Regions from separate parts of the Pseudomonas sp. MDT1-85 genome, predicted to be linked through region 1. Evidence: predicted binding sites of a transcription regulator. Region 1 holds the regulator's gene; the other holds the start of a gene.
The links. The regulator FliA, encoded in region 1, starts transcription of late flagellar genes. The targets are predictions, from matches to a motif close to CTAAAGTTTNNNNNNNNNNNGCCGNTAA.
Positions count from the first base shown of each region.

Region 1 (7,613 bases):
GCGACGGCAATGCCGCTGCCCAGTTGCGATGGATCGCCCAGGTTGCCCATGACGTGGATCAGGCCCATCACCGCACCGATGATGCCGATGGTCGGCGCGTAGCCGCCCATGCTTTCAAAGACTTTGGCGGCTTCGATGTCGCGGCTTTCCTGGGTGTAGAAATCCACTTCCAGAATGCTGCGAATCGCTTCCGGCTCGGCGCCGTCCACCAGCAGTTGCAAGCCTTTGCGCGAATAGCTGTCGGGTTCGGCGTCGGCCACCCCTTCCAGACCGAGCAAACCTTCCTTGCGAGCGGTCAGGCTCCAGTTCACCACGCGGTCAACGCCGCCGGCCAGGTCCACGCGAGGTGGAAACAGAATCCAGCCAAGAATCTGCATAGCGCGCTTGAAGGCACTCATCGGCGATTGCAGCAGCGCCGCGCCGATGGTCCCACCGAGTACGATCAATGCCGCCGGGCCGTTGGCCAGCGCGCCGAGGTGCCCGCCTTCGAGGTAGTTGCCGCCGATGATGGCGACGAACGCCATGATGATCCCGATAAGGCTGAGTACATCCATCAGAGACATGCCTCGACCAGATGTCGGCCGATATCGTCCAGGCTGTACACCGCGTCCGCGAGTTCGGCTTTGACGATCGCCATTGGCATGCCGTAGATCACGCAACTGGCTTCGTCCTGAGCCCAGATCGCACTGCCGCCCTGCTTGAGCAGACGCGCGCCTTCACGACCGTCGGCGCCCATACCGGTCAGTACCACCGCCAGAACTTTGTCGCCGTAGGATTTGGCCGCGGAACCGAAGGTGATGTCCACGCACGGTTTGTAGTTCAGACGTTCGTCGCCCGGCAGGATTTTTACCGCGCCGCGGCCGTCAATCATCATTTGCTTGCCACCCGGCGCCAACAACGCCAGGCCCGGACGCAGGATGTCGCCATCCTCGGCTTCCTTGACGCTGATGCGGCACAACTTGTCCAGACGCTCGGCGAAGGCCTTGGTGAAGGCTGCCGGCATGTGCTGGATCAACACGATCGGCGCCGGGAAGTTGGCCGGCAACTGCGTCAGCACCCGTTGCAGGGCGACCGGACCGCCGGTGGAAGTACCGATGGCGACCAGTTTGTAGGCTTTGCGTTTTGGTGCCGGAGAGGACGGACTCGCAGCATGGCTGCGAGCCGGAATCGGCGCCGGTGCCGGACGCGCGGGCGCACTGCTGCCGTAGCTGCTGACGCTCGAAGGCGCAGGCGTCGGGGCTGGTGCGGCCACGGGAGCCGGAGCGCTGTAGGTGCTGACACGACGGTTACTGCGCGAGATGCTGAGAATCTTTTCGCACAGCAGTTGCTTGACCTTCTCCGGGTTACGCGAGATGTCTTCGAAATTCTTCGGCAGGAAATCCACCGCGCCGGCGTCCAGCGCATCGAGGGTGACCCGCGCGCCTTCGTGAGTCAGCGAGGAGAACATCAACACCGGGGTCGGGCAGCGCTGCATGATGTGCCGCACCGCCGTGATGCCATCCATCATTGGCATCTCGTAGTCCATGGTGATCACGTCTGGCTTGAGGGCCAGCGCCTGATCGATCGCCTCTTTACCGTTGGTCGCCGTACCGACAACCTGGATATTCGAATCCGCTGAAAGAATTTCCGAGACGCGGCGGCGGAAAAACCCCGAATCGTCCACCACCAGGACTTTGACTGCCATAAACACTCCGTTAGACGGGGCGAGGCTCAGTCGCCCCGCTCCCCCAGAATCAAATACGCCGTGCGGCGTAACGCTTGAGCATGCTCGGAACATCGAGAATCAGTGCAATGCGGCCGTCACCGGTGATGGTGGCGCCGGACATGCCCGGGGTTCCCTGAAGCATTTTGCCCAATGGCTTGATGACCACTTCTTCCTGGCCAACCAACTGGTCGACGACGAAGCCGATCCGCTGAGTGCCCACCGAAAGGATCACCACATGGCCTTCGCGCTGCTCTTCGTGAGCGGCGGAGCTGACCAGCCAGCGCTTGAGGTAGAACAGAGGCAGCGCCTTGTCCCGCACGATCACCACTTCCTGGCCGTCCACCACGTTGGTGCGCGACAGATCGAGGTGGAAGATCTCGTTGACGTTCACCAGCGGGAACGCAAACGCCTGGTTGCCCAGCATGACCATCAGCGTCGGCATGATCGCCAGGGTCAACGGGACCTTGATGACGATCTTCGAGCCCTTGCCCTTGGTCGAATAGATATTGATGGTGCCGTTGAGCTGGGCGATTTTGGTTTTCACCACGTCCATGCCCACGCCGCGCCCGGAGACGTCGGAAATTTCGGTCTTGGTCGAGAAGCCCGGAGCGAAAATCAGGTTGAAGCAATCCGACTCGCTGAGACGGTCCGCCGCATCCTTGTCCATCAGGCCTTTCTTCACGGCGATACCGCGCAGAACATCGGCGTCCATGCCTTTGCCATCATCGGAGATGGACAGCAGGATGTGGTCGCCTTCCTGTTCAGCGGACAGGATCACTTTGCCGCTGCGAGGCTTGCCCATCGCTTCACGCTCGGCCGGCTCTTCAATACCGTGGTCGACCGAGTTACGCACCAAGTGGACCAGCGGGTCGGCCAGGGCCTCGACGAGGTTTTTGTCGAGGTCGGTTTCTTCGCCGACCAGCTCCAGGTTGATCTCTTTCTTGAGCTGGCGAGCCAGGTCGCGAACCAGACGCGGGAAGCGCCCGAAGACTTTCTTGATCGGTTGCATCCGGGTCTTCATGACCGCGGTTTGCAGGTCGGCCGTGACCACGTCGAGGTTCGACACGGCCTTGGACATGGCTTCGTCGCCGCTGTTGAGGCCCAGACGGACCAGGCGGTTACGCACCAGCACCAACTCGCCGACCATGTTCATGATTTCGTCGAGACGCGCGGTATCGACCCGCACGGTGGTCTCGGCTTCGCTGGCCGGTTTTTCCGGTGGCGGCGCAGCCGGGGCACGAGCAGGCGCCGGTGCAGCAGCGGCGGCAGGCTTGGGTGCTTCGGCTTTTGGCTCGGGCGCTTTGGCGACAGGTGCCGGTGCCTTGGCAACTGGGGTTGCTACTGCGGAAGCAGCAGAACCGGTGCCCACTTCAGTGAACTTGCCCTTGCCATGCAATTCGTCGAGCAGCGATTCGAACTCGTGATCGGAGATCAGATCGCTGCCGGCCGCTTTAGCGGTTGGCGCAGCCGGGACCGGGGCCGAAGCAATCGCCGATTCCAGCGCATCAACCGCAAAGTTGCCTTTGCCGTGCAGCTGATCGAGCAGTGCTTCGAACTCGTCGTCGGTGATGTCGGAGCTGTCGCCTGCCGCTTTCGGGGCCGCCGGTGCGGCGGGCACCGCGACCACTGCATCGGCGGCGAACTGGCCTTTGCCGTGCAATTGGTCGAGCAACGACTCGAACTCGGCATCGGTGATTTCGTCACTGGTGGCCGCATCAGCGGCAGGCGGCGAAGCAACCACGGGAGCCTCGGCCTGAGCCTTGACGGCGTTCAGCGAGTCCAGCAGCTGTTCGAATTCGTTATCGGTGATGTCACCTGATTCGCTTTCGGCGGCAGGTGCTTGCACCGCTTGCGCGACAGGTGCCGCTTCGTCGGCGGTTTGCGGCTCGGCCAAACGGGCCAACGCTGCAAGCAACTCAGGCGTGGCAGCCGTGATGGGGCTGCGTTCGCGGACTTCGCTGAACATGCCGTTCACCGCGTCCAATGCCTCGAGAACCACGTCCATCAGTTCCGAGTCGACGCGTCGTTCACCCTTGCGCAGGATGTCGAACACGTTCTCGGCGATGTGACAGCACTCCACCAGCTCATTGAGCTGGAGGAAGCCGGCGCCCCCTTTTACAGTGTGAAAACCGCGAAAAATTGCATTGAGCAAATCCGCATCATCCGGTCGGCTTTCCAGCTCGACCAGCTGCTCGGACAGTTGCTCTAGAATCTCGCCGGCCTCAACCAGGAAATCCTGAAGGATCTCTTCATCGGCGCCGAAGCTCATTAAGGGGGTGCTCCTACAGGTCTAAAAACCTAAAAAACCTAAAATTCTAAAATTTAAAATCCTAGGCTGGATAGCAAATCGTCCACATCGTCCTGACCGGACACAACGTCTTCTCTTTTATCGGCATGAATCTGCGGACCTTCACCCTGCGAGAGATGTTTTTGCGGATCTTTTTCAGCCAGCATCGCTTCACGGTCATGTTCGATACCCGCAAAGCGGTCGACCTGACTGGCCATGAGCACGAGCTTGAGCAGGTTGCTTTCAACTTCGGTGACCAACTGGGTCACGCGTTTGATCACCTGACCGGTGAGGTCCTGGTAATCCTGGGCCAGCAGAATGTCGTTGAGGTTGCTCGACACGACGCGGTTGTCTTCGCTGCTGCGTGTCAGGAAACCGTCGACCCGCCGGGCCAGCTCGCGGAACTCTTCAGCCCCGACTTCGCGACGCATGAACCGTCCCCAATCCGTGCTCAGCGCCTGAGCTTCGTCGCTCAGGCTGTTGATCAGCGGCGTGGCGTTTTCCACCAGGTCCATGGTGCGGTTGGCCGCGGCCTCGGTCAGCTTGACCACATAACCCAGGCGCTCGGTGGCATCCGTGATCTGAGACACTTCCTCGGCTTGCGGCATGTGCGGGTCAATCTGAAAATTGACGATCGCGCTATGCAGCTCGCGGGTGAGCTTGCCCACTTCCTGGTACAGGCCGCGGTCACGGGTCTGGTTGAGCTCATGGATCAGTTGCACAGCGTCGCCGAACCTGCCTTTTTCAAGGCTTTCGACCAGTTCGACCGCGTGTTTTTTCAGGGTCGATTCGAAATCGCCCTGTGAAGATTCGTTTTGCTCCATAGCTCCCCCGTGACGGACTGGCTTTGCACATCAACCGATGCGTTCGAAGATCTTTTCAATCTTGTCTTTCAACGCTTGAGCCGTGAATGGCTTGACCACATAGCCGTTCACACCCGCCTGAGCGGCTTCGATGATTTGCTCGCGCTTGGCTTCGGCCGTGACCATCAACACCGGCAGGTGTTTGAGTTTTTCATCGGCACGCACGTGGCGCAGCAGATCAATACCGGTCATGCCGGGCATGTTCCAGTCCGTTACCAGAAAGTCGATGCTCCCGCTGTTGAGGACCGGAATCGCGGTAATACCGTCATCCGCCTCGACCGTGTTGGTGAACCCAAGGTCACGCAACAGGTTTTTTATGATCCGCCGCATCGTTGAGAAGTCATCAACGATGAGGATTTTCATATTCTTGTCCAATTCGACCTCCAAGCAGTCTTAAAACGCGCGCAGCACCTGAACGCGCCGTTCAATCAATTCGGCGTAACACTCAACAGTTGTATGGATTACAACGGGCCGTGGCTGATGCAGCAAAATGCCGTACCAACCTCGTTCGCAGTGTCCCCACACTGCCTGTCAGCGCGCTCGCCACTCCCCCAAACGCCCCCGCAAACGGGCCGCGCACTGGCTGTGTAACTGGCTGACCCGAGATTCGCTGACCCCCAGGACCTCACCGATTTCCTTGAGATTCAACTCTTCGTCGTAGTACAGCGCCAACACCAGTCGCTCACGCTCCGGCAAATTGGCAATCGCGTCCGCCAGCGCCGCCTGGAAGCGTTCATCTTCCAGATCGCGTGACGGCTCGAGATGAGCACTGGCGCCATCCTCGTGCAGCCCTTCGTGTTCGCCGTCCTGCAACAGATCGTCGAAACTGAATAACCGGCTGCCCAGGGTGTCGTTCAAAATCCCGTAATAATCGTCGAGACTCAATTGGAGTTCGGCCGCAACTTCGTGATCTTTAGCGTCACGGCCGGTTTTAGCTTCAATCGAGCGAATCGCGTCGCTGACCATGCGGGTATTGCGGTGAACGGAACGTGGCGCCCAGTCCCCCTTGCGCACTTCATCGAGCATCGCGCCGCGGATTCGAATGCCCGCGTACGTCTCGAAACTCGCGCCTTTGCTGGCGTCGTATTTGGTTGATACTTCAAGCAGGCCGATCATCCCGGCCTGGATCAGGTCTTCGACCTGGACGCTGGCCGGCAAACGCGCCAGCAAGTGGTAGGCAATGCGTTTGACCAGTGGCGCGTAACGCTCGATCAGCTCGTACTGCGCGTCACGTGCCGACTTCTTGTAGAGGTTGTAGCCACTGGCTGTCATAGGACGGGTCCTGCGGTCTGTTGCACGAGGCGCTCGACGAAAAACTCCAGATGTCCACGCGGGTTGGCCGGCAGCGGCCAGGTATCGACCTTCTGCGCAATGGCCTTGAACGCCAGGGAACACTTGGAACGCGGGAAGGCTTCGTAGACGGCACGTTGCTTCTGCACGGCCTTGCGCACGCTTTCGTCGTAAGGCACCGCACCGACGTATTGCAGGGCGACGTCGAGGAAACGATCCGTGACCTTGGTCAACTTGGCGAACAGGTTGCGGCCCTCCTGCGGGCTCTGGGCCATGTTGGCCAGGACACGGAAACGATTCATGCCGTAGTCGCGGTTAAGCAGTTTGATCAACGCGTAGGCGTCGGTGATCGAGGTCGGCTCGTCGCACACCACCAGCAGCACTTCCTGGGCGGCGCGCACGAAACTGACCACCGAGTCACCAATGCCCGCAGCGGTGTCGATCACCAATACATCGAGGTTGTCGCCGATGTCACTGAAAGCCTGGATCAGGCCGGCATGCTGGGCCGGGCTCAGATGAACCATGCTCTGGGTGCCGGACGCGGCCGGGACGATACGAATACCGCCGGGCCCTTGCAACAGCACGTCGCGCAGCTCACAGCGGCCTTCTATCACGTCGGCCAGGGTACGTTTGGGTGTCAGCCCCAGCAGGACGTCGACGTTCGCCAGTCCCAGATCGGCATCCAGCAGCATGACGCGCCGGCCGAGCTCAGCTAGAGCCAGGGACAAGTTCACTGACACGTTAGTCTTCCCGACGCCACCTTTGCCGCCGGTCACCGCGATCACCTGTACGGGATGCATGCTGCCCATGTTATTTCTTTACCTTGTCTTTCTTAGACGGAGGCCACATTACTGGCTGCGCGTTCACCAACTGAACAATGCATGGCAGACCATCGATGTAGGTACAAAAACCGTTCATTAATACCTCAGCCAACCCGCTTGGTCGGACTGTGGTAAAGGTCAGCGAACATATCAGCCATGGCTTCTTCGCTGGGTTCTTCCTGCATTTGCACGCTAACGGCGCGGCTGACCAACTGATGACGACGCGGCAGATGCAAATCATCCGGAATCCGCGGGCCGTCGGTCAGGTAAGCCACCGGCAGTTCATGACTGATGGCCAGGCTCAACACCTCGCCCAAGCTTGCCGTTTCATCCAGTTTAGTCAGGATGCAGCCGGCAAGGCCGCAACGTTTGTAACTGTGATAAGCGGCGGTTAGAACCTGTTTCTGGCTGGTGGTTGCCAATACCAGATAATTTTTTGATTTGATGCCGCGTCCGGCCAGGCTTTCGAGCTGCATGCGCAGTGCCGGATCGCTGGCCTGCAGGCCAGCGGTATCGATCAGCACCACGCGTTTGCGCAGCAAAGGTTCCAGCGCCTGCACCAGTGATTGACCCGGGTCGACATGGGTGACCGACACATTGAGGATGCGGCCCAGAGTCTTGAGCTGTTCCTGAGCGCCGATGCGGTA
Region 1 is NZ_CM142715.1:2,116,445-2,124,057, reverse strand. Features, by position in the region: gene ACYZT2_RS09595 (flagellar motor protein) at 1-554, opposite strand, end outside; gene ACYZT2_RS09590 (protein-glutamate methylesterase/protein-glutamine glutaminase) at 554-1,684, opposite strand; gene ACYZT2_RS09585 (chemotaxis protein CheA) at 1,734-3,974, opposite strand; gene ACYZT2_RS09580 (protein phosphatase CheZ) at 4,028-4,816, opposite strand; gene ACYZT2_RS09575 (chemotaxis response regulator CheY) at 4,847-5,218, opposite strand; gene fliA (RNA polymerase sigma factor FliA) at 5,387-6,127, opposite strand; gene fleN (flagellar synthesis regulator FleN) at 6,124-6,954, opposite strand; gene flhF (flagellar biosynthesis protein FlhF) at 7,071-7,613, opposite strand, start outside.

Region 2 (7,613 bases), 1.3 Mb from region 1:
GCGCTTGGCAAAGGTTGGCGATCTTGCGCGAACGCTCATCGAGCACAATCGCCTGATGCAGGAAATGCCGCTCCAGGTGCTTGCAGACGTAATACACCTCGGGCCGCAGCAGCTCGAGCAATTGCAGGCGATTGTCGCCGGGTATGAGCAGTTGGTTGAGTTCGCTCAAGCCTTGATACAACTGGCGAGCGGTTTCGCCGATGTTGGCTTTGGGCAGGTTGGCGATCCAGCGCTTGAGGTCGCGAGGCGTGGCTTCGCAGAAAGACAGACGCGACTGCGTCGGAATCGGTGCGCGTAGCAGCAGGACAGGATTGGTCTCATTCATGCCAAGGACAAACTCCGACCGGGAAATGGGCAGTGAATGACTTTGACTGTAGCAGCTATGAACACGGGCGGGAGTGTCGCGATGTTTACGTCACGCATTCCCCTGTAGGAGCTGCCGCAGGCTGCGATCTTTTGATTTTGCTTTTTGACAGATTTGGCGTCGCCGAAGATCAAGATCAAAAGATCGCAGCCTTCGGCAGCTCCTACAGGGGAATGCGCCGACCGGAAGAAATTCCGGGTGGCGCATCCGGGATCAGGCGCTTGGCAAGCCGATACCCTGGCCCATCTGCACTGGCGAAAGGGCGTCCAGCCCTTCAGCCCATTTCACTTGATCCGGCCCGAACAGCACGACCGCCGTGGAGCCGAGCTTGAAACGACCCAGTTCCGCGCCTTTTTCCAGATGGATCGGCGCACGGGCGGATTCGTCGTAACGGAAGGTTTTCAGCTCGCGTTTTGGCGGCGTGATCAGCCCGGCCCAGACCGTTTCGATCGACGCCACAATCATCGCGCCCACCAGCACTACGGCCATCGGGCCACGTTCGGTGTCGAAAATGCACGCCACACGTTCGTTGCGAGCGAACAGTTCCGGTACGTTTTCAGCGGTGGTCTGGTTGACCGAGAAGATGCGGCCGGGGATGTAGACCATCTCGCGCAGAGTGCCGGCCAGCGGCATGTGTACGCGGTGGTAATCCTTGGGCGACAGGTAAATGGTGGCGAAATCGCCGCCCATGAATGGCGCTGCGTTGGCCGCATCACCACCGAGCAGTTCCAGCACGCTGAAGCTGTGGCCCTTGGCCTGGAAAACACGACCGTGTTCGATCGGGCCGAGTTGGCTGACGGCACCGTCGGCCGGGCTGAGGATCGCGCCTAGGGTTTGGTCCAGCGGGCGAGCGCCGTCTTTCAAGGCGCGGGTGAAGAACGCATTGAAGTGCTCATACGCCGTCAGGTCTTCGACCAGCGCTTGGGACATGTCCACTTGATAACGCTTGGCGAACCAGGCGGTTAAGGCGTTCTTGAACCAGCGCACGCGGCATTCGGCAATGCAGCCGGCCAGTCGCGAGAGCAAGTGATGGGGCAGCAGGTATTGGCTGAGGATAAACAAACGCTTATTCATTAACTGTCCTTAAAAACCTTAAATTTCTACGGGCGTGTCGGGATGGTTGCCCCATTCGCCCCAAGAGCCGGCGTAGCCTTTGACTCGCGGATAACCGAGCGACTTGGCGACTAGATACGTGAAGCCAGAGCGGTGGTGTGTCTGGCAGTGGGTAATGACTTCTTTGTCTTTGCTGATACCGAGTTGTTCCAGGATTTTCGGCATGTCGGTGCGGATGCGCAGGTTGCGCGCCTGATCCATGCCGGCTGTCCACTCGAAATTGACCGCGCCTGGAATGTGCCCGCCCTTGGCCGCCAGCACTTTCTCGCCGGAGTATTCCAGCGGCCCACGAGCGTCCCAGATTGCCAGGTCGGCGGCACCGAGACGGCTTTGCAGGTATTCGCGGGTGGCGATAGGTTCGTCGTGCAGTGTCAGGGCAACCGGGCCGCCGACCGCTGGGGGGATCTGGATCGACATGGGCAAGCCTTCTGCCAGCCAGGCCTTCAGGCCACCGTCGATATAGTGATACTTGCTGTGGCCGATGACATCCAGCAGCCAGATAAAGCGCCCGGCCCAACCGCCGCCTTCATCGTCATAGACGACGTAGACCGCATCGGGGTTGTGGCCCAGTTCGCCGAACAATGCTTCAAGCGCGGCGTGGGTCGGCAGCAGGCCTGGCGCAGGCGCCTGACCCAGTTGAGTGCGTTTTGGATCGACGAAGCGTGCCCCGGGGATATGCCCTGCGGCATAGCGGGCGCTGCTGGTCAGGTCCACCAGAATCAGTTCGCGGGAGTCGAGACGCGGGAGCAGGTCGCTCGGCTCGATCACCAGCGCCAAGCCAGAGAAGTCAGACATGTGAGGTCTCCAGAGCACAAAGGGGGGGATTGTAGCGCAGCGTCATGAGGGCCTGTTATCAGTTATTTCGGCGCAGGAAATAACTGAAAACAGTTAAGCCGTAATGCGATCTGTAGCAGATGCCGCGTTCGGCTGTAGCAGCTGTCGAGCCCCAGCGAGGCTGCGTTCGGCTGCGAAGCAGGTGTGAATCTGGCTGATGCGATCTGCCTGATGCACCGTAAGCTCTGCTTTGACGACTGCTGCGCAGCCGAACGCAGCCTCGCTAGGGCTCGACAGCTGCTACACCGGCATCAGCCCCTAGCGCTGGCTAAAGCTGTGCAGGGCTTTTTCGATGCATTGTGCGGTTTTGCCAAAAGCCTGCACGGTGATTTCCGAGAACGGCCCGCCGCCCTGATCCGCCACCACGATCATGATCACCCGACCGTTGTTGACCAGGGAGCGCAGCAGCAGGTGTTCGCCGCTGAACTGTTTACGCAGGCTGGCCGGCAATAGGGCGGAGAATTGTGCGTTGTTAGCTGGCGTCAGGCGCACCTGAGCCTGTTGCGCGAGCAGGCGCTGCAGCACGGTACTCTGGCTGACCACCAGGTTCAGGCCGGCCACTTCTTTGGGCAGCCCGGCAGTCTGGTGCACGCGCAGATTGGCGTGAGTGCGGTCGGCCATCAGGATCATCACTCGCCGCATGCCACACGCCACCAGAGCGTCTCGGGCCGATGTGGTCAAGTGCATGGCATTGGTAAATCGGCTCGGCTCCACCAGCAATTCGGCGCATTGTTTACGCCACTTCGCCAGGTCTTCGGCGGTGGGTGCTGGGGCTGGCAGGAGGCCGGCGTGAACGCGGTTCATGCCCTGCGGCCAGATCAGCGCTTCGGCCGGGTGCCAGAGGTCAGGCATGGCATGTTGTCGGGCGCTGTTGGCGGCCTGTTGGTGCAACTGTTGCTGCACCTCATCCATCGGCATTTGCAGGTAAAGGCTGGTCAGGTACTGCCAGCGTTCACAGTGAGGACTGTCCCACGCCTGTTGTGCCGACAATGCCAGACCATTGGCCAGCAGCACGGTATTGGCGGGCTGATTGAGCCAGCGCCGCAGTGCCGGGTCGTCATCGAGGCGGTTCTGTTGGCGCAGCGGGTGTTCGCTGTCACGCGCGATGCGCAGGACTTTCACCAGCTCGCGTTGTTCGCTGCGCAGCAGCCGATAACCCTGCTGGACCCAGATCGGTAAACGCCAGACATCCACCAGCGCCAGACAGATTTCCAGGAGGCGCACGCCGAACAATTGCTTTTCGACTTTGCGCGCCGACTCACCTTTATGGATGACCCGCAGCTCCCACTCTTCAAGCAACTGCGGATGGGTCAATGCCATGGGCCACAGTGGCGAAAGAAACAGCAGGCTGCCCCAGTGGATGTCCTGCCACAACCGCGCCAGGCGACTGGCAAAAAAACCGTTGGCCTGTTGAGTGGCGTGCTGGCTGATCAGCTGAAGCTGGCGCAGGGCGACGGGGATCTCCGATTGGGGTTCGGCGGGCAAGCGCTCGAGCAATTCTTCGGTGCGTTTCAAACCGAGGCGATTAATTGCCACTTCAAGATTTTCAGCGGGTTCGCTCATGCTGCCATGGGTGTGGCGGTTGGCTTCGCGAATCACGCTCAAGGCCAGGGCCGGGCTGTCCTGCATCATTTCGGCGATGTCGCGCAGCGAGCTGCGGCTATCGCGGATGGCTTGGCAGACACGGTCGTGACTGGCTTGCGGAACCGGCAGGCGCACGCTATCGAGCAGTTTGACCCAGCCTTTGAGCGTGGTCGGTTTTGGCGTTGGGACGTTCGTTTCGTTAGCCATGACTGGACGCGATCATCGTCTGCTTTACCTATCCCTGCGTGGGCCAAATTGGCTTTTCGCCTTAACTGGCTATAGTCTGGCGCAGTTTTGCCGATAAGGAGAAGAAGAGATTTTTTAACTTCCGAATATGACCTTGAACCCGACTCAGTAAGTGCTCTCCTACCTATGGCTAAAATTATCGGCATCATCGTCGTATTCGCGAGCGTGCTCGGCGGATACGTGCTTTCCCACGGCAAGATTGCTGCCCTCATCCAGCCTTTCGAGGTGATGATTATCGGCGGCGCGGCCCTTGGTGCATTCCTGCAGGCCAACCCCGGTCATATGACGATGCACGTGCTCAAGAAGTCCTTGAGCATGTTCAGTTCGCGCTTCAACCACACCTTCTACCTGGAAGTGCTGGGGCTGATTTACGAGATTCTCAACAAGAGCCGCCGCGAAGGCATGATGGCAATCGAAGGCGACATCGAAGATGCAGCCGCGAGCCCGATCTTCGCCAAGTACCCGGCAGTCCTGAAAGATGACCGCATGACCGCATACATCTGCGATTACCTGCGCATCATGTCCTCTGGCAACATGGCACCCCATGAGCTTGAAGGCTTGTTCGACATGGAACTGACCAGCCTCAAGGAAGACCTGGACCACCCCTCCCACGCAGTCAACGGCATCGCCGACGCCATGCCGGGTTTCGGTATCGTTGCGGCGGTATTGGGTATCGTGGTGACCATGGCCTCCCTGGGTGAAAGCGACCAGAAAATGATTGGCTTGCACGTAGGTGCGGCTCTGGTCGGTACCTTCTTCGGTATTCTCGCCGCCTACGGTTTCTTTGGTCCGCTGGCCCACGCCCTGGGCCACGATGCCAAGGAAGAACTGAACGTCTACGAAGCCATCAAGGCCTCGCTGGTGGCTTCGGCTTCCGGCATGCCGCCATCGCTGGCAGTGGAGTTCGGCCGCAAGGTTCTGTACCCGGCGCACCGTCCTAGCTTCGCTGAGCTGGAACAAGCGGTTCGCGGTCGCTAAGTCATGGAAAATAACCAGCCGATAATCATCAAGCGCGTCAAGAAATACGCGGGCGGGCATCACGGGGGGGGCTGGAAAATCGCCTTCGCTGACTTTGCGACAGCGATGATGGCGTTCTTCCTGGTGCTCTGGCTGTTGTCCACGGCAACACCGGAACAGAAGATCGCCATTGCCGGTTACTTCAAGGATCCGATCGGCTTTGCCGAAAGTGGCACCCCCTACATCATCGATCTTGGCGGCTCCCCGACCCTGGCGCCGGAGAACACCCTCAACCCCGAGGTGAAATCCCAGCCTCAGCCGGACAAGGTGACTGTCGACACCGAACAGGTCGAAGGCATGGCCGAACAGGTCGAGAAGGAACGCCTGGAATTGCTGCTGCAAGAGTTGCAGAACAAGGTTGAAGAGAATCCGCAGCTGCAGAAGTTCAAGGATCAGATCCTCTTCGAGATCACCCAGGACGGTTTGCGCATCCAGATCGTGGACGCCGAAAACCGCCCGATGTTCGACTCCGGCAGTGCGCGTCTGAAGCCGTATTTCGAAGACATCCTGCTGGCCATGGCCGACACCATCAAAGCGGTGCCAAACAAGATCAGCATCAGCGGCCACACCGATGCCAAGCCATACTCGAGCACCGGCGATTTCGGCAACTGGGAGCTCTCGGCCAACCGCGCCAACGCGGCTCGCCGTGCATTGATCGCCGGCAGCTATCCGGACGCTCAGGTAGCGCGAGTCGTGGGTTATGCCTCGTCAGCGCTGTTCGACCGGGAGAACCCGTTCAACCCGGTCAACCGCCGAATCGACATCGTCGTGCTGACCAAGAAAGCCCAGCGTGCCATCGAAGGTTCGCAAGGTGCCGAACCTGCGCCAGTGCCGACGCAAGGGCAGGGTGGCCCGGGCGAAGTGCCCGCGCCGCCAGTCGATCCGAATGCCTTGCCGGCGGATAAGGAACCGCTGCCGGCTCATGAGCTTCGGGAGCGGTTGAATCTGTTTGATGATCCTGTGCCGAAAGCGGGTGAGCCGCCCAAGCAGTGATCCACGAAAAAGCCGCGAATGATCGCGGCTTTTTTGTTCGTGCGAAGGCATGTCGCTGCTGGCGGTAAAGATCAAGAAATTAGGATCGTTCGGAGAATGGTGTAGGACGGCTCTGAGGCATATCAACCGGGTTTTACTTCACCTAATGGCTCGCTTATAGTTCGCCCGTTGCCGACGAATCGGTGATCGATCTTAGCCGGTCGAACAAAGAGTGCACAGGCGCCCCCTGAAAGGAGGCGCTTTTTGCTGCCTATCTTTTTATGTTTATGGCGGCTGTGCGTGGGACACCTTCGGGTGTGCCGGAGTTCTCTTTGTCCGGTCGGCTAACCCGCGTACAGCTGTCACCTAAATTTGCTTAGCCGCAAACGGTGGGAGCTCTTCACTCAAAGAGAAATTCCCATGTCCAAATACCATCCGCTCCAAGGTAACTTCAGCGTCGGCCCGACGCTGTACATCGACACAGAAGCAAAAGTCTCCGACCTTTTGGAAACCGCAACACACCGGATCAAAGCCGCCCGCAATCTGCTCAACAGCATCACTTGTCTGTGCGTGAAGGATGCCGAAGGTCACGACTTGGAACATTTCGCCAATGCAGCACACATGTTAATTCAGGACGGTTGTGACGCCTTGGATGCGCTGGGTTGGAAGCTGGAAAAAGCCGCACACTGAAGACCAGAAAGCCGCGATCATCGCGTAATTCAGTTTCGGCCTACACACCTTCTTGATCCCAACGCTTAGGGCGATGGTGTCCCCCTATTTATGGACACCATTTTTAGCCTCGACAGCGGTCGCCATGCGCCAACGCGTGCGGCAGTAACCTTGAGTTTGATTCAGCCTTCAGCCTTCAGCCTTCAGCCTCAATTGATTCATTTTTTTCGCACGCTATCACTAGCGCTGATAGCGTGCGTAAATCCTGATATGGGGCCGTTAAGAGGGCTCTGTAAAGCAGATTTTGGGACGGGGTGTGTTGTTGGCTGGGCGGTTACTGCTCAACTGCATCTCCTGCCTGTGCGTCAAAGACGCTGAAGGTCATAACCTGGAGCATTCGCCAATGCTGCACACATGTTGATTCAGGGCTGCTGTGACGCCTTGGACGCGCCGGGCTGGAAGCTGGAAAAAAACGCACATTGAAGATTGGAAAGTCGCGATATTCATGCTTTTTTTGTGTGTCTAGGGGACATTGGTGCCAGCGGCGGTCACCGTAAATGTTTAGCGGACGGGGCATCCATACCGAATCAACCTAAATCGTGGAGGCCAGCGTGGATGCTGGCTAAAAAGGGGGCGCGCACCCACGTCAACTCGAAGAACCTGTGCCCCGGTGGTTCGCTGACTGACTCCGACGAGCAGCATGGTCCGCATCTCTGCATAACTTGCAACTGCTACAAAGAATCTATACTGTCCCGTGAGTTTTGCGGCAAGACATGATGTCTACTGCGTGAGCTACCCATTTCATGTGATGCCA
Region 2 is NZ_CM142715.1:847,708-855,320, forward strand. Features, by position in the region: gene ACYZT2_RS03835 (molecular chaperone) at 1-325, opposite strand, end outside; gene asd (archaetidylserine decarboxylase) at 578-1,438, opposite strand; gene ACYZT2_RS03845 (rhodanese-like domain-containing protein) at 1,457-2,272, opposite strand; gene ACYZT2_RS03850 (HDOD domain-containing protein) at 2,570-4,102, opposite strand; gene motA (flagellar motor stator protein MotA) at 4,268-5,119, shown strand; gene motB (flagellar motor protein MotB) at 5,123-6,151, shown strand; gene ACYZT2_RS03865 (hypothetical protein) at 6,551-6,820, shown strand.
Region 2: motA (flagellar motor stator protein MotA) is a predicted target of FliA. The motif match lies at 4,172-4,199, and genes of this name have one in related genera.